DNA from 4 places in the Kitasatospora sp. NPDC001547 genome. Region 1 is predicted to be linked to each of the others. Evidence: riboswitches for the same ligand, from Rfam matches in the RefSeq annotation. Region 1 holds a riboswitch; each other region holds the start of a gene.

The links. A riboswitch is a leader RNA that binds a small molecule or an ion and turns the genes downstream of it on or off. The one in region 1 is predicted to bind cyclic di-AMP.
Region 2: it holds a riboswitch for cyclic di-AMP, as region 1 does, so the genes downstream of both, ACFY0X_RS29620 (M23 family metallopeptidase) here and ACFY0X_RS06365 (transglycosylase family protein) in region 1, are expected to answer to the same signal.
Region 3: it holds a riboswitch for cyclic di-AMP, as region 1 does, so the genes downstream of both, ACFY0X_RS20790 (transglycosylase family protein) here and ACFY0X_RS06365 (transglycosylase family protein) in region 1, are expected to answer to the same signal.
Region 4: it holds a riboswitch for cyclic di-AMP, as region 1 does, so the genes downstream of both, ACFY0X_RS04975 (NlpC/P60 family protein) here and ACFY0X_RS06365 (transglycosylase family protein) in region 1, are expected to answer to the same signal.

Annotation. Positions count from the first base shown of each region.
Region 1 is NZ_JBIAVL010000003.1:132,107-137,656, forward strand. Features, by position in the region: gene ACFY0X_RS06350 (MazG family protein) at 121-1,176, shown strand; gene ACFY0X_RS06355 (SDR family NAD(P)-dependent oxidoreductase) at 1,181-1,603, opposite strand; gene ACFY0X_RS06360 (cytochrome P450) at 1,904-3,256, shown strand; cyclic di-AMP (ydaO/yuaA leader) riboswitch at 3,476-3,642, shown strand; gene ACFY0X_RS06365 (transglycosylase family protein) at 3,648-4,547, shown strand; gene eno (phosphopyruvate hydratase) at 4,845-5,550, shown strand, end outside.
Region 2 is NZ_JBIAVL010000021.1:94,163-99,712, forward strand. Features, by position in the region: gene ACFY0X_RS29605 (TetR/AcrR family transcriptional regulator) at 294-860, opposite strand; gene ACFY0X_RS29610 (alpha/beta fold hydrolase) at 905-1,732, opposite strand; gene ACFY0X_RS29615 (YiaA/YiaB family inner membrane protein) at 1,851-2,141, opposite strand; cyclic di-AMP (ydaO/yuaA leader) riboswitch at 2,337-2,495, shown strand; gene ACFY0X_RS29620 (M23 family metallopeptidase) at 2,509-3,354, shown strand; gene ACFY0X_RS29625 (hypothetical protein) at 3,419-4,294, opposite strand; gene ACFY0X_RS29630 (GNAT family N-acetyltransferase) at 4,337-4,924, shown strand; gene ACFY0X_RS29635 (sensor domain-containing protein) at 5,038-5,550, shown strand, end outside.
Region 3 is NZ_JBIAVL010000011.1:13,530-19,079, forward strand. Features, by position in the region: gene ACFY0X_RS20775 (ATP-binding protein) at 1-356, shown strand, start outside; gene ACFY0X_RS20780 (DUF397 domain-containing protein) at 728-991, opposite strand; gene ACFY0X_RS20785 (hypothetical protein) at 1,560-2,519, shown strand; cyclic di-AMP (ydaO/yuaA leader) riboswitch at 3,012-3,213, shown strand; gene ACFY0X_RS20790 (transglycosylase family protein) at 3,200-4,531, shown strand; gene ACFY0X_RS20795 (hypothetical protein) at 4,805-5,005, shown strand; gene ACFY0X_RS20800 (LacI family DNA-binding transcriptional regulator) at 5,152-5,550, opposite strand, start outside.
Region 4 is NZ_JBIAVL010000002.1:488,210-493,759, reverse strand. Features, by position in the region: gene ACFY0X_RS04985 (hypothetical protein) at 1-29, opposite strand, end outside; gene ACFY0X_RS04980 (NlpC/P60 family protein) at 209-1,255, opposite strand; gene ACFY0X_RS04975 (NlpC/P60 family protein) at 1,484-2,617, opposite strand; cyclic di-AMP (ydaO/yuaA leader) riboswitch at 2,628-2,777, opposite strand; gene ACFY0X_RS04970 (NlpC/P60 family protein) at 3,115-4,152, opposite strand; gene ACFY0X_RS04965 (NYN domain-containing protein) at 4,364-5,550, opposite strand, start outside.

The DNA.
Region 1 (5,550 bases):
ACCGGCCCACCGCCCCACCTCCCCACCTCCCCACCTCCCCACCGGCCCACCTCCGCACCGCCGCACCGCCGCACCTCCGCACCTCCGCACCTCCGGAGGGCGGCAGAGTAGGTTCGGGGTGTGACGACGAATGCTGTGCCGACGAACGCCCCGGGCGCGAAGCTCATCCTGCTGACCACCACCCACCGGGTGGCTCCCGGCCTGCTGGCGTGGCCGGCGTGGGAGGCGTTGCGGTCGGCGGGGCGGGTGCTGGTGGGGGACGAGGGGCATCCGCAGGTGGCGGCGGTGCGGCAGGCCGGGGTGGCGGTGGAGGTCGTGCCGCCCGGGCCGGCGCCCGCGCTGGCGCGGCTGCTGACCGGGCAGCCGGCCGGGGCCGGGCCGACGGTGTGGCTGGGGAGCCCGGACGGGGACCCGGGGCTGACGGACGCGCTGGCGCGGCTCGCGGTGGAGCACGCCGGGGAGGTGCCGGAGATCGAGGTGCTGCCCGGCTCGTACGACCTGCCGGGGTCGCGGCTGCTGGACCTGGTGACGGTGATGGACCGGCTGCGCTCCCCGGGCGGCTGCCCCTGGGACGCCGAGCAGACGCACGAGAGCCTGGTGAAGTACCTGGTCGAGGAGGCGTACGAACTGGTCGAGGCGATCGAGGAGGGGGACCGCGGGACGCTGCGCGAGGAGCTGGGCGACGTCCTGCTGCAGGTGTTCTTCCACTCCCGGATCGCCGAGGAGCACCCGACCGAGCCGTTCACCGTCGACGACGTGGCCGGGGACATCGTCGAGAAGCTGATGTACCGGCACCCGCACGTGTTCGGGGACGCCGAGGCCGGCGGCGCCGCCGAGGTGGAGGCGAACTGGGAGCAGCTGAAGGCGGCCGAGAAGGCGGACCGCGAGTCGGTGCTGGACGGCGTGCCGGCCGGGCTGCCCGCGCTGGCGTACGCGGCGAAGCTGGTGTCCCGGGTGCGCCGGGCGGGCTTCACCGGGGTGCCGGACGAGCCGTACGAGCTGCCCGCCGAGCTGACCGCCGACTCGGCGGGCCGGCTGCTGCTCGCGGTGGCGCAGCGGGCGCACGACGCCGGGGTGGACGTGGACGCGGCGCTGCGGTCGGCCGCGCGCGGTTACCGGGACGCGGTGCGCGCGGCCGAGGGCCTCGGGCCGGCCGGGGAGCCGGACGGGGAGTAGCGGTTCAGGCCGCCGTGGCGGCGGGCTCGGGCCGCCGCTGCGGCGGAACGAGCTCGCCGATGGCCTCGCCGACGAGGACGACCAGTTCGGCGAGCCGCTCCAGGTCGAGGTGGGCGGGCAGTTCGGCCAGCGAGATGATCCGCTCGCCGCCCGGGCCGGCCACGGCGAACAGGTCGATCGGTCCGAGGTGCTTCTCGGCGGTGTCCACGAGGGCGGCGACGTCGCTGGGGCGGCGGATGTCGCCGCAGACGCCGACGACGGGGCAGCCCGGCCGGTCGAGTTCGGCGGCGAGGTCCTCGGCGATGCCGACGTGCTGGTCGGCGATCAGCATGCCGACGGTGCCGGCCGCGGCGAACCGGCGGGCGAGGCCCGCGCCCGACCCGCCGTCGAGGACCGCGACGACGACGACTGACCCGCTGACCCGCATGGCCTGCTCCTCCCTGTGGGCGACACCGCACCGCGCCCACGCGTACTGCGGAGGATCGTAGGCACGTCCCGATCCCCCGCAACAGGGATTACCCCTCAGGTGACCAGGCTCACGCCCGCCCCGCGGCCAAGAGTCGGCCAAGAGCTGTCCACGGACCGGCCACGGACCGGCCACGGACCGGCCACGGACCGGCCGGGAACCGGCAACGCGGCGGCAACCGACCGGCCACCGGCCGTCGGGCGCGCCGGAGGCGGTCCGTCGGAGGGAGGGCGGTCCCGTCGCACCGGATACGGTCGATCCATGCCAGCTCAGCCCCACCCCGCCCGGCCCGCCGCCGCGCCGTCCGACGCCCCCGCCCCGCAGCTGTTCACCTGGGAGTTCGCCGCCGACCCGTACCCCGCCTACGCCTGGCTGCGCGAGCACGCCCCGGTGCACCGCACCACGCTGCCGAGCGGCGTCGAGGCCTGGCTGGTGACCCGGTACGCGGACGCCCGGCAGGCGCTCGCGGACAGCCGGCTGTCGAAGAACCCGGCGCACCACAGCGAGCAGGCGCACCGCACCGGCCGGGTGGGCATCCCCGGGGAGCGGCAGGCGGACCTGATGACCCACCTGCTGAACATCGACCCGCCGGACCACACCCGGCTGCGCCGGCTGGTGTCGAAGGCGTTCACCCCGCGCCGGGTGGCCGAGTTCGAGCCGCGGGTGCAGCAGCTCACCGATCGGCTGATCGACGGCTTCGCGCAGCGCGGTTCGGCGGACCTGATCCACGAGTTCGCCTTCCCGCTCCCCATCTACGCGATCTGCGACATGCTCGGGGTGCCGTCCGAGGACCAGGACGACTTCCGCGACTGGGCCGGCATGATGCTGCGACACACGAAGCCGGGCCAGGGCGGCAGCCAGCGCGGCGGCGTGGGGCGGGCGGTGAAGCGGATGCGGGCGTACCTGCTGGAGCTGATCCACCGCAAGCGGGCGGACCTCGGGGACGACCTGATCTCCGGTCTGATCCGGGCCAGTGACCACGGCGAGCACCTGACCGAGAACGAGGCCGCGGCGATGGCCTTCATCCTCCTCTTCGCGGGCTTCGAGACCACCGTGAACCTGATCGGCAACGGCACGTACGCGCTGCTGCGCAACCCGGAGCAGCGCCGGCTGCTGCAGGAGTCGGTGGCGCGCGGGGAGAGCGCGCTGCTGGAGACCGGGATCGAGGAACTCCTGCGCTACGACGGGCCGGTGGAGCTGGCGACCTGGCGGTTCGCGACCCGCCCGCTGACCATCGGCGGGGTGGACATCCCGGTCGGTGACCCGGTGCTGGTGGTGCTGGCGGCGGCGGACCGCGACCCGGCCCGGTTCGCGGCCGAGAACACCCTGGACCTGGCCCGGACGGACAACCCCCACCTGGGCTTCGGGCACGGCATCCACTACTGCATCGGCGCCCCGCTCGCCCGGCTGGAGGGACGTGCCGCGCTGGCCACGCTGCTCTCCCGGCTGCCGGACCTGCGGCTCGCGCAAAGCCCGGATGACCTGCGCTGGCGCGGCGGTCTGATCATGCGTGGGCTGCGCGAACTGCCGGTGGAATTCAGCCCGGAGAGCCGCTCCCCGCACACCCCTCCGCACACCCCTCCGCAGGCCCCGTCCGGGCCCGCGACAGGCTGAGACCGCGCTGATAGAGGTCGCCGACCGCCCGCCGACGGGGTGTGAACACCCATCAATCCGGACATAACGCCGCCGTTGGTAGGCGATCGGATACGGGCCGTAATTGTCGTGTGATATCTGCGATATGAGCTTGTGATCGGTCTGATGATCTGTCTACTCTCCCTGGAGTTCGCAGCTGCGGACCTCGTGCGCGGAACGCCGAATCCTGCCCGCCGCGCCACGGGAAACCGACCAGACCCTGGGCAGGGGCGGGGGAACCAGGTTTGTTGCCGTCTCCCACGGCTTGGGGTGAAGCCGCCTGAGCGGAATCGTTTCCGCGTACGGCGGCCGGGCCACCTCCCGGTCCGAACCCGACAGCTCACCTCGCAGGCGTGCGGAGAGGGACCTCTTCATGCTGTTCGTTGGAACTGGCCGCCACCGTCGTCGCACCCAGACCGAGAAGGCCATCGCCGTCGCCGGTGTGGCCGGCGTCGGACTCGCGATGCCGCTCCTCACCGCCACCGGCGCCTCCGCCGCCCCGGCCTCCACGTGGGACTCCGTCGCCCAGTGCGAGAGCGGCGGCAACTGGAGCATCAACACCGGCAACGGCTTCTACGGCGGCCTCCAGTTCACCTCCAGCACCTGGAAGGCGTACGGCGGCACCGCCTACGCGGCGCAGGCCAACCAGGCCAGCAAGGCCCAGCAGATCTCGGTCGCCGAGAAGGTCCTGGCCTCGCAGGGCCCGGGCGCCTGGCCGGTCTGCTCCCAGAAGGCCGGTCTGACCAAGGGCGGCGCCCCGGCCGTGGTCGACACCTCCTCGGACGCCAAGCCGCAGTCCGCCGCCAAGCAGCAGGCCCCGAAGCCCGCCGCCAAGCCGGCCGAGAAGCCGGTCGCGCAGCAGCCCGTCGCCCAGAAGCCGGTGCAGAGGCCCGCCGCGCAGCCGGTCCAGCAGGCCGCCCCGCAGCAGCAGGCGCAGGCTCCGGGCTTCTCCGGTCATGCCGGCTGGGACGCCGACGCCAAGGTGTACTGGTACCAGAACAACGGCGCCTGGTACTGGACCAGCCACCAGAGCGTCTACCAGCAGTACGCCGGCCAGGCCGCCGCCCAGCCGCAGTACGCCCCGCAGGCCGCGCAGTCGGCCCCGCAGGCCACCGGCCACGACTACACCGTGCGCGCCGGTGACACCCTGTCGACCATCGCCGCCGCCCAGGGCGTGTCCGGCGGCTGGCACGCGCTGTACGACCAGAACCACGCCACCGTCGGCGGCGACCCGAACCTGATCATGCCCGGCCAGGTGCTGCACCTCGGCTGAGCCGTCGGGCCCGGTGCCGACGCCCGTCGGCGCCCGACGCCGACACCGTTCCACCCCGCCGTCCGAAGGGGACCGGTCCTACCGGTCCCCTTCGTCCGCATTCGCCCGCTCCGGTGGGACAAGCTGGGGCAAGCAGGTGAACTACCGGTGCGTAGCGGGGCCACACGTTGAGACGGGACCGAGGCGGACGTGGCCCCGGGAGCCCGGGCGGTTAGGCTCTGGTCGTAACGACTCCGCAATCGTCCTGCTGACAGCACCACCGTCAGACCGGACCCTGCTTCCGCAAGGAGATGCCTCGTGCCGTCCATCGATGTCGTCGTAGCCCGTGAGATCCTCGACTCCCGCGGCAACCCCACGGTCGAGGTCGAGGTCGGCCTCGACGACGGCAGCACGGGTCGTGCCGCTGTCCCGTCGGGTGCCTCCACCGGTGCCTTCGAGGCCCTGGAGCTGCGCGACGGCGACAAGAACCGCTACTTCGGCAAGGGCGTCGAGAAGGCCGTCCTGGCCGTCATCGAGCAGATCGGCCCGGAGCTGGTCGGCTACGACGCCACCGAGCAGCGCCTGATCGACCAGGCCATGCTGGACCTGGACGCCACCCCGGACAAGTCCTCGCTCGGCGCCAACGCCATCCTGGGCGTCTCGCTGGCCGTCGCGCACGCCGCCTCCGAGGCCAGCGACCTGCCGCTGTTCCGCTACCTGGGCGGCCCGAACGCGCACGTCCTGCCGGTCCCGATGATGAACATCCTCAACGGCGGCTCGCACGCGGACTCCAACGTCGACATCCAGGAGTTCATGATCGCCCCGATCGGCGCGGAGTCCTTCTCCGAGGCCGTCCGCTGGGGCGTCGAGGTCTACCACACGCTCAAGGGCGTGCTGAAGGAGCGCGGCCTGTCCACCGGCCTGGGCGACGAGGGCGGCTTCGCCCCGAACCTGGACTCCAACCGCGAGGCCCTGGACCTCATCGTCGAGGCCATCCAGAAGGCCGGCTACGTGCCCGGCCGTG
Region 2 (5,550 bases), on a different contig from region 1:
CGAATTCTAGGGTGATGATCCTACGAAGGTGTGAACGGATCCCGCCAAGTGACCGGATCTCGTCAATATCGAGTCAATTCGGCGTCAATCGGCGCTCGTTCGACCCCGATCGCACCGCCTGACGAGGCGTCCCACCGGCCTGGCCGGCCCCGGTGGCCGGCGTCGGGACCGGGCCGGTCGGCCGGATCGCGTCCTGTGATGTGTGGGGCCTGTGTGCAGGGTGTTGCGGAAGGGGCGCCATCCGGTGCAGGGGCGGCCCCGAGCCCCGAGTCCGGGCGGGCCGCCCGAGGCGGTCAGGCGGGCCAGCCGCGCAGGCCGGCGGTGAGGGTGGCGATGAGGCGGTCGTGGGTGGTGGTGAGGTCCTCGGCGAGCTGGAAGGCGCCGGCGGTGGAGAGGGACGCGAAGCCGTGGGCGAGGGAGCGGACGGTGCGGGCGGCGTGGACCGCCTCGGCGCCGTCGAGGCCGTACTCCCGCAGGACGGCGATGATCACACCGACCAGCCGGGCGGCCGCCCGGGTCAGGTCGTCGTCGGGCTGCGGGGCCTGGGGCAGGGCGTGGTAGCGGTGCGGGTGCTCGGTGGCGTACGCGTGGTAGGCGCGCAGGACGGCGGCGACGGCGTCGTCCCCGCTGCGTCCGACGGCCGCCTCGGCCAGCCGGTCGGCCAGGTCTCCGGTGACCCGGACGGCGATCATCCGCCGCAGTTCGGCCAGGCCGCCGCTGACGTGCTTGTACAGCGAGGGGGTGGCGACCCCGGCCCGGGCGGCGACGGAGGCCAGGGTGAGGGCCTCGGCGCCCTGCTCGTCGATGAGGGCGAGGGCGTGGTCGACGACCTGGCCGGGGGTCAGTCCTACGCGGGGCATGGGTTCGGGATCTCCGTACGGGTGGCGGCGGGCGGGGACGGGGCTCAGCCGAGTTCGGCGAGGAACGGCAGCAGGGCGTCCGCGGTGGCCGCCGGGTTGTCGGCCATCGGGTAGTGCCCGGACCCCTCGATCATCACCTTCCGCGCGCCCAGGGCGGCGGCCTGCCGGTCGGCGACGAGCTCAGGCTTCGGGAAGTCGGGGTCCGCGCTGCCCATCACCACCAGCGCCGGGCACCGTACCGCGGCCGTCCAGCCGGCCGGCGCCGAGTCGCCGCGGACGTACCCGCGGGTGGCGGCCTTGCGGCCCGGGGTGCGCAGCGCGGCGACCAGGCCGTCCACGTACGCGTCGAAGTCGGCGGGCTTGGCGCCGGGGAAGGCCATCCGGCGCAGGTAGAAGCCCCAGGAGGCCGGCCAGTGGACGAGGGCCGTGCCCATCAGGCCCATGACACCGCGCATCAGGGCGCCCGGCGGCGGGTTCTCGACGAAGGCGTCGAGCAGGACGATCCCGGCGACCCGCTCGGGCGCGTCCCCGGCGGCCCTGACGACGGTCGCCCCGGTGTAGGAGTTCCCGGCGAGCACGGCGCGCTCGATGCCGAGGTGGTCGAGCAGGGCGAGGACGTCGCCGGCGAGGGCGGCCGGGCCGTAGTCGTCCCAGGCGACGGAGGACTCGCCGAAGCCCCGCAGGTCCATGGTGACGACCCGGTGGCCGGCGGCGACCAGCAGCGGCCGCAGGTGCCGGTAGGCGGCCCGGCTGTCGAGCATGCCCGGCAGCAGGACGACGGGGGTGCCGTCGCCCTGCCGGGTGTCGTCGAAGGCGATCCGGCCGCCCGGAACGGTCAGGTACTGGGTGCTCGGGGTGGTGGTGCCGTTCATGGTGGTCCTCCTCGGGCCGCCGGTGCGGGGCATCGGCGGATGCCGCCGATAGCCATAAAGCTAAGGCTAATAGCCTTAGCCGTCAAGCGGTCGGCGGTCGAGTCGGTGCAGGGGGCGGTCAGACCCCCTCCACCTTGAACGGGTCGTGCTCGCTGAGCAGCTTCTCCAGCCGGGCCTGGTCCACCCGGGTCACCATCTCGTTGGACTCCTGCCGGTCCCGGATCACCTTCGCCAGCGTGAACGCGGAGGTGACGGTGTAGAGGAGGCCGATCCCCAGGAAGGCCCGGGTCCACCCGCCGACCGGCAGGTAGGCGATCCCGGCCGCGAGGGCGGTGCCCGAGACGGCGAAGGAGAGGACGGCCTGGATGTAGTAGGCGGCCGTGGTGCGGCTCTGCATCGGTGTGCTCATGGCGTCAGGATGCGGCCGCCCGGTCGGAGCGCACATGAGTAGGCGTACTCAGATGGGGCCGTGCATGAGGGGTCGTTCGTTGACGTTCGATCACCTGGGCGTAAGCTGCTCCGAACGGATGGCTTGGAATCAGAGCCTCCTAGGATTAACGTTTGATAACGCAGCGCGGTCGTCAACGCCGTACCCAGACGGCACCGTGCGCCGTCGCCTAATCCCGCCGACCGGCCCCCGGGCAGGTCAGGGAGCCGGGGAACCACGTTCCTTGGGGTGAATCGGCGGGGCCCCGGCCCGGCCGTAGGAGACCTTCCTGCTCCGAACCCGTCAGCTAACCCGGTAGGCGCGAAGGAAGGAAAGGAGCGCGCCTCCCGTGGCGTCGACGCACACCCCGGCACACCCCGGCTCCGCAGCCGGCACCCAGCTTCTCGACCACCCCGGCACGGACGGCCCCGAGGCCTTCGGTCCGGAGGTCTTCGGTCCGGAGGCCGAGACCAACCGCCACCGGATGCCGCGTCAGACCCGCGGAGCCTCCCCGCTGCTCGGCGTCACCGCCGTCGCCGCCACCCTGGGCGCCACCGGCTTCGCCTCGGCCACCCCGGCCGTCGCCCCCGCCGTCGAGGCCCCGGACGAGACCCCGGTCGCCCTCTCCGCCGACCCCGGACTCGCGCTCGCCGCCCGCATCCAGCACCAGGCCGACAGCCAGCGCACCGCCGCCGAGGAGACCGCCCGGCTGCAGGCCGCGCAGGAGGCGGAGGCCAAGGCCGCCGCCAAGGAGGCCGAGGCCAAGCGCGCCGCCGAGGAGGCCGAGCGGGTCAAGGCCGCCGCCCTCACCCTCCCGGTGAAGGAGTACCGGCTCTCCGCCCACTACGGCCAGAGCGCCCGCTACTGGGCCAACCTGCACACCGGCCTGGACTTCGCCGCCGACACCGGCACCCCGGTCTACGCGCTCGGCCAGGGCACCATCACCTCGGCCGGCTGGGCCGGCTCGTACGGCTACCGGATCGTCGAGACCCTGCCCGACGGCACCGAGATCTGGTACTGCCACCTCTCCTCGATCACCAAGGGCTCCGGCAAGGTCGTCTCCGGCCAGCAGATCGGCAAGGTCGGCGCGACCGGCAACGTCACCGGCCCGCACCTGCACATGGAGGTCCGCCCCGGCGGCGGCGCCCCGGTCGACCCCGAGCCCTGGCTCGAGCAGCGCGGCCTCACCCTCTGACGCACCCGCGAAGGCCCCCGGCCCGGAGCCGCAGCTCCCGGGCCGGGGGCCTTCGCGCGCCGGCTCACTCCTCGACGGGCAGCTGCGCCAGGTACGCCTCGATCTCCTCGTGGCCCGGCTCCGGCGCCAGCTCCGGGAACTCCGTCACCAGCAGCCGCGGCAGCCCCGGCACCGTCCACCCGCCGAACAGGTCGAGCGCCGCGTCGACCGCCGCCTCCTCGAACCGGCCGAAGTCCCCGGCCAGTTCGTCCGGCATCGGCCGTCCCAGCGAGGTCAGCTCGGCCAGGTTGCGGTAGCTGCGCCGCATCAGGCCCTGCTCCAGCAGCCGCCGCGCGCCGTCCGTGGCCATGCCGACCGCCAGCACCCGGCCCGGGCCCCAGCCCTGCTCGTCCGGCTCGTCCAGCCAGCCGGCCGGCACCAGCGCCCCGTACGCGGCCAGCCGCTCGTCCTCCGACAGCTCCGCGAAGCCGGCCAGCCAGTCCCGCACCGCCGCCGCGTCCGTGACGTCCACCCCGTGCGCGTGCAGCAGCAGCGCGTACAGCCGGGGCCAGGTCACCAGGTCGGCGCGGCGCAGCAGCCCGGCCGCGACCTCGCCCTGCCACTCGGCCTCCGCGTGCAGCCGCTCCTGGCGCTTGGCGTTCAGCCGCCGGGCCGCCCGCTGGTGGTCGATCAGCAGCCGGACGGCGTCGCCGTAGGCCAGCGGGTCCTCCTCGGGCGCGGGTTGGACGTACAGGTGGAGCCGCTCGTACAGCAGGTGCTCCACCGCGTCGGAGGTCAGTTCGGGCCAGCCGTCGCGCATCCTGCCCTCGCCCAGCTCCAGCAGCGCCAGCACCGCGCGCAGCGGCCCCTCGGCCACCGGCGCGCGGCCCTGCTCGGCCGCCCAGGCGAGCAGGTCGGCGGCCTTGGTGCGCGGGGCGAGCCGCAGGTCTTCGTCGTTCATAGTCCGAACGGTAGCCGCCGGGCGGGGATAGGGTCGGCAGCCATGGTCCCCGTACGACTCACCGGCCCGCGACTGGCCGTCCGCGAGTACCACCACACCGAGCGCGACGTGGACGCGCTGCACGCGCTGTTCGGCGACCCGGAGGTCACCCGCCACCTGCCGTTCGGACCGAGTGACCGGGAGGAGTGCGCCGACCAGGTCGAGCTCTACCTGGAGGAGGCGATGGCCGGGGAGCGGGACACCTACCGGCTCGCCGTCACCAGGCTCGCCTCCGCCGAGGACCCGGCGGACGCCACGCCGGTCGGGCAGGCCTCGCTCACCCTCGACGGGTACCGCGCGGCCCAGCTCGGGTGCGTGCTGGCCCGCGGGTCCTGGGGGCGCGGCTACGCGGGCGAGACCGTCGGCCTGCTCTGCGACCTCGCCTTCGGGGCCCTGGACCTGCACCGGGTGGCCGCGCGGGTCGCCGTGGCCAACGAGGCCTCCGTCCGGGTGCTCACCCGGCTGGGCTTCCGGCGCGAGGGGCGGCTGCGGCACGACGGGTTCAAGGACGGCGTCTGGACCGACTCGTACCTCTACTCGCTGCTCGCCGACGAGTGGCCCGGCCCGGCCGCCCGGACGCAGGGGGGTTAACCCCACCCCGGATCCGCCAGGCCCCCGGATCCCGACCGGCCACCGCATCCACCAGACTGGACACCGTCAGCGGGACGAACGACCGACAGCACGAGGGGCCGGGGGCCGGGATCATGAGCAGCAGCCGCAGCACGGAGGACCGGGAGTGGGACGTCCTGGGTGCCCACGGGGACGACCGGCGCCCCGCCGGGGCCCGCCGGACCGAGCGGCGGCCGGCCCTGTGGCGGGCGCCGTTCTCGGCGTACTACTACCGCGAGGTCGGCTACGCGCTCACCGGGCTGCCGGTGGCGATCGCCGGGTTCGCCGTCTCGGTCACCTTGTTCTGCCTCGGCCTCGGCACCTTCGTCACCGTCGTCGGCCTGCCCGTGCTGGGCGCCCTGACCAGCCTCGCCCGCGGTTTCGGCCGGCTGGAGCGGGCCCGGGTGCGCGGCATGCTGGCCCTGGACGTCCCGGGCCCGGAGCCGGTGCGCCGGGTCCGCCCCGGCAGCTGGGGCGCGATCACCGCGCGGCTGGGGGACGGAGCCGGCTGGAAGGCCGTGCTGTACCAGGTGGTGATGCTCCCCTGGGCGTTGTTCAGCTTCACGATGACGCTGGTGTTCCTGGTGCTCGGCTGGGCCCTGACGCTC
Region 3 (5,550 bases), on a different contig from region 1:
TCCAGGGCGAGTACGACTTTCCCGCACAGCCGACCGCGGGCGGCCGGCTTCCGATCCGAATAAGCCTGGTGCACCGCGCACCCCAGGTGGTCTGCGCGGTGAGCGATCCGAGCAGCACCGGACCGATCGCCCGGGAGGCCGACTTCGTCGCCGAGTCGGGTCGCGGACTGCACCTGGTGGAGTCGTTCAGCTGCTCCTGGGGCTGGCACCCGCTGGGCAGCGGCAAGGTGGTCTGGGCGATGTTCGAGGCGGAGAAGGTCGGCGGCTCCCCGCTGGACGGACACCCCGAACTCGGCGGCCGCTCACCGCTGGACGGCCCCGTCGACGTCGGCGGACGGCATCGGCGCTCGGCCTAGGAGGGGCTCCGCGTCCAGGACGGACGCCGCGCCCAGGACGAACCCCGCCCCCAGGACGGACCCCGCGCCGGACGGACCCTGCGCCGGACGGCGTGTGGCCGGTCGAGGAAGTCCCGGGAGGACCACATTCCGGGCCCTTCCGCCAGGCCCCGCCGCGGATCTCCGGCGCCACGGAGCCGCCGGCGGCTTCCGGGACGTGCTCGCCCGGTGGAGCGACATCCGGGACAGCGAAATCCGGGGCAGCGGTTTCGGGAACGACGATTCCCGGAGCGACGATTCCCGGAGCAGTGGCATCCGGAACAGGGAAAGACAAAGGCCGTCGTGGTGTCGGCACCCACGACGGCCCCCCGATGATGGAGCACGGCGGTCGGTCAGACCGCCAGGTGGTCGAACTCCCCGTCCTTCGCCCCCAGCAGCAGGGCCGCGATCTCGGCCCGGGTGTAGATGAGGGCCGGACCGTCCGGGAACCGCGAGTTGCGCATCGCCACGTCGCCGCCCGGCAGGGCCGCGAACTCGACGCAGTTGCCCTGGGAGTTGCTGTGCCGGCTCTTCTGCCAGACCACCCCCTGGAGATCGGCCGCGGCCATCCCGTTGTAGGTGTCGTACGAGCCGTGCGTGTCCTGCGAGTCGTGCATAGAAATCTCCCGAAGAGCTCCGGAGTTGTCGTCCAGCGCGGCGCCCCCGGCACCGTCGAAACGAACGGGCCGGCCCCGTACCGGTCCGGCACAACGCCTCACTTGACGCGATGATAGCTGCAGTGCACGTGCATCAGCACGGGACGTTGCAGGTGCACCAGGCCTTTTACCCGCATCCGCCAACTCTTCACGGGCCTTCTTCTGACGGTACGTAAACGGACATAGCCGATGATTCACCGGGCTCGTGATAACCGGCCGTGAGCACCCCCCCGCTGAATGTTGATCTTCGAACGCCGGGAGTCGCACCCTCGTGACCCTCCGTCAAACCATCCCCATGCTGTGAGACATCTCACGTGCCCCAGGTGCAACGGCCGCCCCCGCGGATCGCGTCGTGGCAACCACCCGCGGCCGCGCGGGGGTTGAGTGAAGAATGTCCGGATTGTAGGCAAAGCGCCCGGACCGGCGCCGGAGACGCACCCGGTCCGCGCGGGGTCCGCACCGCGACCGCGCGAATCCTGTCCGGCAGCCGACTGCAAGCCCGACGGGCGGATGTCCTACGATCTCCGGCATGAGCACCGCAGCCATTCCGGGCGCGCCACTGCCCGTCCGCACTCCAGGCTCCCGTGCGCGGGGGCGCCACCGTCGTCCCGAGCGCCCCGAGATCCCGGCCGGCGCCCCGGCCCTGGTGCTCGCCGTGCCCGCGACCGCCGGGCCCGAGTCCCGCTCGGTCGTCGAGGAACTGCTCTCGATCGTCCGCACCGAGCAGAACGGCGTGCAGACCGCGGTCGGCTACCTCCCCGGGAACGGCGCCGAGGTCGCGGGCAGCGAGGACCGCACGGTGGCCGAGCTGCTGGCCCTGGCCGCCGAGGCCGGGCTGCCGATGCCCGTCCTGGTGCCGCTGGTGCCCGGCCCGCACACCTTCCTGAGCGAGCTTCACGCGCTCGCCGCCGAGTACGGCGCCCCCGTCACCGACCCGCTGGGCCCGCACCCGCTGCTGGCCGAGGCCGTACACGTCCGGCTGTCCGAGGCCGGACTGGCCCGGGCCGACCGCGCCCGGCTGTTCGCCATCGCGACCGCCGCCGACGGCGTGGTGCTGACCACCGTCGGCGGCGAGGACGCGGCCGCCGCGGCCGGCATCACCGGTGTGCTGCTCGCCGCCCGACTGGCCGTGCCGGTCGTCGCCGCGGCGCTCGACGTGCCCGGCTCGGTGGCCGCGGCCGTCAACCACCTCAGGGACACCGGCTCGCAGCGCCCGGCGCTGGCCCCGCTGGTGATCGGCCCGGAGGCGGACTCCGAGCTGCTCGCCACCGCCGCCGAGGAGACCGGCTGCCCGTCGGCCGCGCCGCTGGGCGCCTACCCGTCGGTCGGCCAGCTGATCGCCTCCACCTACCTGGCCGCACTGCCCATGCCGTCCGCGGAGGACCTGGCGCGGGCCGAGGCGGAGGCCGCGGCCGCCGCCGAGGCCGAGGGGGCCCTGGAGGGCGTTCGCGGCGCCCACGCGGCCGCCGAGGGATCCCTCGGGCAGTAGTCGACACCGCGCGCCGGTTCGCGCGCGCAGAAGGGCCCGGAACGGTTCGCGTTCCGGGCCCTTCGCATCGGCCCCACTGCATTGCCCGCCGGCATCGACCCCCGCCCTGTCGGGCCCATGGGGATTGGCGCCTTCCATGGCTGGCCACGGCCGACCCGTCCCGTACGGGGAGTCGGACGGCAATGAAGTGGAATGTCCGTTCTGGCGTCATTTGAAGGGAAATAGGGAGCGCGGCCCCGGGCACGTGAATCGAGGCCGCTCCCCCACTCTCCGGAGCACACTGTTCCGCAATTCGACGCCCCGTCACGTCACTTCTGAGGCGAAGCCAGTTGTCGCTTTCCGCAACAGCATTGCTTGAAAACGATCATTTACGATCATGCTCGGCCGCAATTTTGGCAGTTCCCACTAAACCGTGATGTGCATCACAGGCATTTGCGGTTTGAACTTAAGTCTGATTAACGTGCTCCCCGTTCGTGACCACACGAACCCGGTTCATCCGCAACGCCGAGTCCTGCCGTCGGATGTCCTGGCAGCGCGAAAACGCACCACGGCAGGAGCGGGGGAACCACAGGTAAGTCGCCCCGGACCACTCTTCGGAACGGTCCAGGGCTAGGGGTGAAGCCGCGCTCACCGCGCGGCCGGGCAACTCCAGCCCGAATCCGACAGCTCACCTCGCAGGCGTGGGAGAGGACCGCGTCTTCATGCTGCCCACCAACGGCACCAGCCTGTCCAGCCGCACCCGCCGCGTGATCGCCGCCCTCGGCGTCGCGGGCGTCGGCCTCACCGTCCCCTGCCTCACCTCGGGCACCGCCTCCGCCGCCACCGTCGCCACCTGGGACAAGGTCGCCCAGTGCGAGAGCGGCGGCAACTGGAGCATCAACACCGGCAACGGCTTCTACGGCGGCCTCCAGTTCACCTCCAGCACCTGGTCCGCCTTCGGCGGCACCGCCTTCGCGGCGCGCGCCGACCTGGCCACCAAGGACCAGCAGATCGCCGTCGCCGAGAAGGTCCTGGCCTCGCAGGGCCCCGGCGCCTGGCCGGTCTGCTCCGTCAAGGCCGGCCTGACCAAGGGCGGCACCCCGGCCGCCGTCGACACCTCGGCGGGCTCCACCCCCGGCTCGACCACCGCCGCGCCGGCCCAGAGCGCCACTCCGGCCGCTCCGGCCGCGAAGCCCGCCGCCAAGCCCGCGCAGGCCCCGGCAGCCAAGCCCGCCGCGCCCGCTCAGGACGCTCAGACGGCCGGCGACTCCGCCGCCTCCGGCAGCCGCGGCGACTGGGCCCAGAAGCGCCAGCAGCAGGCCCAGGGCGGCGACTACACCGTGGTCGAGGGCGACTGGCTGTCCTCGATCGCCGACCGGCACAACGTGCAGGGCGGCTGGGAGCGGCTGTACGAGCTCAACCGCGGCACCCTGACCGACGGCCCGGACACCATCTACCCGGGCCAGCACCTGTCCTTCGACGGCTCGTCCGCCGACAAGTCCGGCGCGGACTTCACCTGGTTCGACCGCTCGCAGAAGTCCGGCCAGTCCGCGAACGGCGGCGCCGTGAACGCCCAGCCGACCGCGCAGTCCCAGGCCCCGGCCGCCAAGCCGGCCGCCAAGCCCGCTCCGCAGCCCCAGGCCCAGACGCCGGCTCCGGCTCCGGCCGCCACCGGCAGCATGGCCGCCGCGGTCTCCTTCGCCGAGTCGAAGGTCGGTCAGGCGTACGTCTACGGCGGCACCGGCAACGGCGGCTGGGACTGCTCCGGCCTGACCCAGGCCGCGCTGCGCGCCGCGGGCATCTCCGTCCCGCGCGTCGCCGCCGACCAGGCCGCCGCCAGCACCCACGTCTCGCTGGACAGCCTCCAGCCGGGCGACCTGCTGTTCTGGTCCAACAACGGCAAGGACTCCGGCGTCTACCACGTCGCGATCTACGTCGGCAACGGCAAGTACGTCGAGGCCGCCAACCCCAGCTCGGGCGTCCGCGAGCAGACCATCGCCAACTGGGCCCCGGACTTCGCCGGCCGGGTCTGAGGACGGCGAACGGCCGACAGCCGACGGACGACGGCTGACAGATTTCAGCTGACAGATAACAGATAACAGATAACAGATTTCATCATCTGTCAGCTGTCAGTCGAACGCTGACCACCCGCCACCCCCGGGGAGAGTCTGGTCGCTCTCCCCGGGGGTTCCGGCGTTCCCGGACGGGCCGGCCGCCCTGCTCCCGTTCCGCAGATCCGCCGTATTCCGTGGTGGACACCTCCTCGCAGCGGGCATGCTGCTGCTCTGCACCCGAGGAGGAGTCACATGGCCCAGGTCACCGTCACCCTCGACGCGAACCTCGCGATCGACGCGATGATGCTCTCCGGCACCAAGAACCCACAGGACGCCGTCGAGCTGATCCTGCGCGACTACCTGGCCCGCGGCCGCCGTACCGAGACCCGCACCGGCGAGGCCGCCGACGGACACCGGCTCACCGCCGACCGTCCGACCGGCCAAGAGGGCTGACCACCCGACGGCCGCCGGCAACCGGACCGCCCGCCCCCCGCCGGCCGACCGCCCCCGACCCCAGGGTGGCCGACCGCGCGCACGCCGAGGGGCCCCGGAGAGCAACCGCCCTCCGGGGCCCCTGCGTCGGCCGTGACGGCCGGGGCTCAGCGCGCGCAGGCCCCGGTGGACCCGCGCATCACCAGCTCCGGCTGGAACATGAACTCGCCGCGCTGGACGGCGTTCCCGCCGACCTCCTCCAGCAGCGCGTCCACCGCCGCCGTGGCCATCGCCTCGACCGGCTGCCGGATCGTGGTCAACGGCGGCTCGGTGAAGGCGATCAGCGGCGAGTCGTCGAAGCCGACCACCGACACGTCCTGCGGCACCGACAGCCCGCGCTGCCGCACCGCCCGGATCGCCCCGAGCGCCATCATGTCGCTCCCGCAGACGATCGCCGTGCAGCCCTTGTCGAGCAGCGCGCCGGCCGCCGCGTGCCCGCCCTCCACGCTGAACAGCGTGTGGTGGACGAGGTTCTCGGCCTCCTCCCGGGTGCGTCCGAGCACCTC
Region 4 (5,550 bases), on a different contig from region 1:
CGGGCCCGCTCCGCCAGCGCGGCGGCCACCTCGGCGTGCCGGTCCGCCGGCCGGGCCGCGGGCGCCGCCGGGGCGGCCGGCGGCAGCGACAGCTGGGCCAGCCCGCCGGCCGCGAGCAGCAGCGCGCCACGCCGGGACAGCGCGCCACGGGGGCGGGAGCCGGGGCGGGGTATCTCCGTGGGGTCGGCGGGGCCGGTCGGCGGGGCGCTCAGAGCCGGACCACCCCGGAGACGGGCATGGCGGTGACGCTCTCGTAGCGGACCTTGGCGCCCGGGCGCGGGGCGTGCACGATCACGCCGCCGCCGGCGTACATGCCGACGTGGTGCATGTCCCGATAGAAGATCACCAGGTCTCCCGGTCGTGCTTCGGACAGGCTGATCCGCTGCCCGGCGTACGCCTGGGCCTGCGAGGTGCGCGGCAGGGTCACTCCGGCCTGCCGCCAGCTGTAGTACATCAGACCGGAGCAGTCGAACGCGTGCGGCCCGGTGGCCCCGTAGACGTACGGGGAGCCGATCATCCGCACCGCGGCGGCCAGCGCGGCGGCCCCGCGCTCGGAGGCGGGCGGGGCGGTGCCGAGGTCCAGCCGGTCGGTGCCCCGGGTGGCGCGCTGCTCGGCGTCCCGGGCGTCCTGGACCGTCAACCGGGCCCGCTCGGCGGCGTCCAGGCCGTTCAGCAGCTTCTGCGCCCTGGCCAGCCGCTGCTGGATCTGCAGCTTGCTGTCGGCGAGCGAGCGGCGTGTCCGGTCCAGCTCGGCGAGCTTGTCGGCCGCCTCGGAGCGGCGCTGGTCGAGCCGGCGCTGCCGGGTGACCAGCTCGTGCAGGGTCTCCTGCTGGCGTGCGGCGGCCTGGCCCTGGGTGCGGGCGCGGGCCAGGTAGTCCTCCGGGTCGGGCGAGAGCATCAGCTGGGCGGTCTGGGACATCCCGCCGCCGCGGTACTCGGCCCCGGCCACCGTCGCCAGGTCGCCGCGCAGTTCGTTGAGCTGGTCCTGGGCGACGGCGATCTCGCCCTGGACGGCCGTGGTCTCGCCCTGGAGCCGCCGCTGGGCCTCCTGCGCCGCGTTGAACCTCTCGGACGCCTGCTCGGCCTCGTCGTACAGCTGCTCCACCTGGGACTTGACGTCCTGACGGTCGGCCGGGTCCGGGCTGCCGGGGGCGGCCTGGGCGCGACCTCCGGCGGCGACGCCCAGCGCGGTGGCGGCGGCCGTGGTCAGCACCAGCGCCCGGGCGAGCAGTTGGGAACGGCGGTGCACGGACATGGCGGCGGGGGCTCCAATCCTGCGGCGCGGGCCCCCACCGCCGCACCGGGACGGGCGGCCGTCGAGCGGGAGTCCGGTGGCAGACGTTAGCGAGTCCGGGCAAGCGAGTCCAAACCCCTCCGAACCCGAATATTCGACCCCTAATCGGACATCAGATCGACGCGCCGGAAAAGCCGCAGGCCCGGCCTCCCCTGGGGGAAGCCGGGCCCGGAAGCGGCCGAGCGGGGATCAGACCCGCACGATGCCGGTCAGCGGCATGTTGGTGACCGCCTCGTAGCGCACGTTGGTACCCGTCCGGGGGGCGTGCAGCACCTGGCCGTTGCCGGCGTAGATGCCGACGTGGTGGGCGTCGCTGTAGAAGATCAGCAGGTCGCCGGGCTGGGCCTGGGAGAGGTCCGTACCGATCCGGGTGCCGGCCGAGGCCTGCGCCTGCGAGGTGCGCGGCAGCGACACGTCGGCCTGGTTGAACGCCCAGACCATCAGGCCGGAGCAGTCGAAGGAGCTCGGGCCGGTGGCACCCCAGACGTACGGGCTGCCGACCTTGGAGGCGGCGGCCGCGAGGGCCGCGGCACCGCGCGAGCTGCCCGGGGCCACCTTCACCGGAGCGGTGGTGGTCGGGGCGGTGCTCGTGGGGGCGGAGAGGTCGCCGCGGGTGTTGTCGCGCGAGGCGCGATCGGCCTGCGCCTGCGCCTGGGCGGCCGCGTCGGCCTTGGCCTTGGCGTCGGCGGCGGCCTTCTCCTCGGCCTGGCGCAGCGCCTGGCGCTCCTGCTCGGTCAGGGTGTTGAGCAGGTCCTGGGCGGCCTTCAGCTTGCCCTGGACCTCCACCTTGGCGGTCTTCAGCTGCTGGGTGGTCGACTCCAGCTCGGCGAGCTTGCCCTGGGCCTCGTTGCGGTCCTGGTCGAGCTTGCGCTGCTGCTCCTGGAGCTCCTTCAGCTGGCCCTTCTGGGTGGCACCGGCCTGGTTCAGCGCGTCGGCCTGGCTGAGGAAGCTGTCCGGGCTGGAGGAGAACATCAGCTGGACGGTCGGGGATATCCCGCCGTTGCGGTACTGCTCGCCGGCGATCTCGGCCAGGCCGCCCTGGAGCTCGGTGACCTGCGCCTGCTGACGGGCCACCTGGTCCTGCAGGCCGGAGACCTGCTTCTCCAGCTCCTGCTGCTTGGCCTGGGCGGCGTTGTAGTTCTCGGTCGCGACCTCGGCCTGCTCGTTGAGCTGGTCGACCTGCTCCTTGACCTGGTCCTTGGTCGGCTGCGGGTCGGCGTGGGCGCCGGACTGCGCGGAGAGGGCGACGGCTGCGGCGGCGACTCCGGTCAGGATGGAGACGCGGGCGCGGCCGGCGGGCTTGGGACGACGATGGGACGCCACGAAGGCGGGCTCCTTCTTCCTACGTCCGCCTACCGGGTGAGCTGACGGGTTCGGGCCGGAAGCATGCCCTACGACGCCTCACGGCCGTTCGGCCGACCTGGCGCCGATTCACCCCGGAGGAACGTGGTTCCCCGGCTCCGCTCCGCAGCGCCCCCAGTCACTGGGCTCCCCTGTCGGGCAGTCGCTTCGACCTGCCCCGCTGCCTCGCGAACTCGGCGGTAACCACCGCCGCCACCCTGGCTGGGCGATCGACAGTGCGGTGGTTCGGAGCATGACCCTAGTAACTGAACCGTGATCCGTTCAAATCCTTGTCAGAAAAAAGATGGAAGATTGCCCAAGTTCCCTTGTGAAAATGACCGATGGTGACCAATGGTGCACGCAAGGCTGATCGATTCTCAACAGGCGGCCGCAAAAGGCGGAAAAGCCGAACGCCACCCCCGCGACGGAGGTGGCGCTCTTCACAGCTCCCGACTGAACGTCCCGGGCGTGTCGGACCGTCAGACCCGGCGGATGGTGTTGATCGGCATCGCGTCGGCCTTCATCACCTTCACCACGTCACCGGTGTGCGGCGCGTGGACCACCATGCCGTTCCCGATGTACATCCCGACGTGGTACATGCTCGGGCCGTAGATCACCAGGTCGCCCGGCTGGGCCTGGTCCAGCGACGGCACCCGGGTGCCGTAGTGCCCCTGCTCCTGCGAGGTGCGCGGCAGCGAGACGCCGGCCTGCCCGTACGCCCAGACCATCAGGCCGGAGCAGTCGAAGGTGGTCGATCCGGTGGCGCCCCACACGTACGGCGAGCCCTGCTTGCTCATCGCCTTGGCCACCGCCGCTCCCGCGTAGCCGCTGGCCGGCGGCAGGCTGCCGAGGTCCACCCGCGCGTTGCCGCGCGAGGCGCGGTCGTCCTGCGCCTGCTGGGCCCGCAGCGCGGCGCGGTCGGCGGCGCTCAGCGAGTTCAGCAGGTCCTGGGCGGCCTTCAGCTTGGTGTTGACGTCCGCCTTGGCCTGGTTGAGGTCCTTGGTGGTGCTGTCCAGCGAGGCGAGCACGGCGGCCGCCTCGGCCTTCTGCTGGTCCAGCCGGCGCTGCTGCTCCAGCAGTCCCTTGAGCGCCTCGGCCTGACTGGTGCTGGCCTGCTGGACGGTCGAGGCCTTCTCCAGGTAGCCGGACGGGTCGGAGGAGAGCATCAGCTGGACGGACGGGTCGATGCCGCCGGCGCGGTACTGCTCGCCCGCCACCTCGGCGAGGCCGCCCTGGAGCTGGGTCATCTGCTCCTGGCCGCGGGCCACCTGGTCCTGCAGCTGGTCGGCCTGCTTGCGCAGCTGGTCCGCCCGCTCCTTGGCGCCGTTGTACTTCTCCGCCGCCTGCTCCTGCTCCTCCTGGAGCTGGTCGATCTGCGCCTTGACGTCCGTCTTGTCCGGCTGCGGCGCGGCGTGCGCGGCCACCTGGGCGGAGAGCGCGACCGCGGTCGCAGCGGCAGCGGTGAGCACGGAGACCCGCGCGCGGCTCGGCTGCTTGGGACGGCGGTGGGAGGCCAAAGGGACCGGCTCCTTCTTCCTACGGGCTCACCTGATGGGATGAGATTCCGGAAAATAGGTTTGACGCCAGACCCTAGTGAAGATCTACCCGTTTTGCTACTCCCCCGATGGCGTGAACCCCGGTCCCCACGCTGACTTCACGGGACCCCCACAACGCTCCGGACGAGCCGCTGACCAGCCGTCATGCGGTCCGGCCCGGGTCCGGCGCAGGTCAGGGCCGGGCCAGCCGGTTCAGCAGCAGCACCGACGCCACCGGGCGCGCGCCCGCCTTCCGCACGCCCTCCGCGACCTCCCGGTCGGTGGACACCACCACCACCGGGCGGCCCTGCGGCTCGGCCCGGACCAGACGGCGGATCAGCTCGTCGGCCGTCTCCCCGGTCCGGCTGAACCGCACCCGGACCCCGCGCGGCGGCGCCATGATCACAGGGACGTCCAGGTCCTGCCCGTCGAACACGCAGGTGACCTCCGCCTGGGTGCGCTGGGCCAGCATCGCCAGCCCGCCCAGCAGCCGGATCCGCTGCTGCTCCAGCGGCAGCGCCGGATAGCCGGTCTTGGTCACGTTGTAGCCGTCCACCACCAGGTGCACCTGGGGGATCGCCAGCAACTGGTCCAGCAGCGCCGGATCGTCCTCGGCCAGCCCGCGCCGGGCCACGTCGTGCGGCGAGGCCGCCCCCGGCACCACGGCCTCCACCAGGTCCGCCGGGCGGATCTGGGAGACCGGCAGCGCCAGCTCCCGCTGGAGCCCCTGCGCGGACTGCAGCACGGTGTCCAGCAGCAGCCGCAGCCGCATGTCCTCGACGCTGCGCCCCTCGCGGGCCGACCGGCGGCCCTGCTCGGCCGCGTTCTCCAGCTCGGAGACCCGGTGCCGCAGCCGGCGCGCCTCGGTCTCGGCCGCCCCGCGCTCGGCCGCGGACTGCGCCCGCAGGGCCTCCAGCTCGCCGGCCACCCGACGGGTCTCGGCCTGCGCCCGGCGGGTGTCGCTCTCCAGCGACCGCACCCTCTTGCGCAGCGACTCGGCCTCCTTGCGGACGCCGTCGGACTCGGCCCGCTGCCGGTCCAGGTCCGCCCGCGCGGCGGCCCGCACCTCGGCCAGCTCGGCCTGCAGCTTCTCCACCAGCCGGGCCGCCTCCGCGGCCGCGTCCTCGGCACCGGCCCGCTCGGCCTCCTCGCCGGCCTCGGCCACCAGCCGGCTCCAGCCCGCCGAACGCACCAGGTAGGCTGCGGCCGCGACGTCCATCGGATCGGCGGCACTCGGGACGCTGCCCGACTCCAGCGCCTTCACCAGGTCCGGCTGCCCCAGGCGCAGCCGCTCCGCTATCCGCAACCGGAAGGCCGGCTCCGCCTCCAGCGCCGCCGCCAGCGCGGTGGCCGCGTACTTGGCCCGTCGCGCCGGGGTGA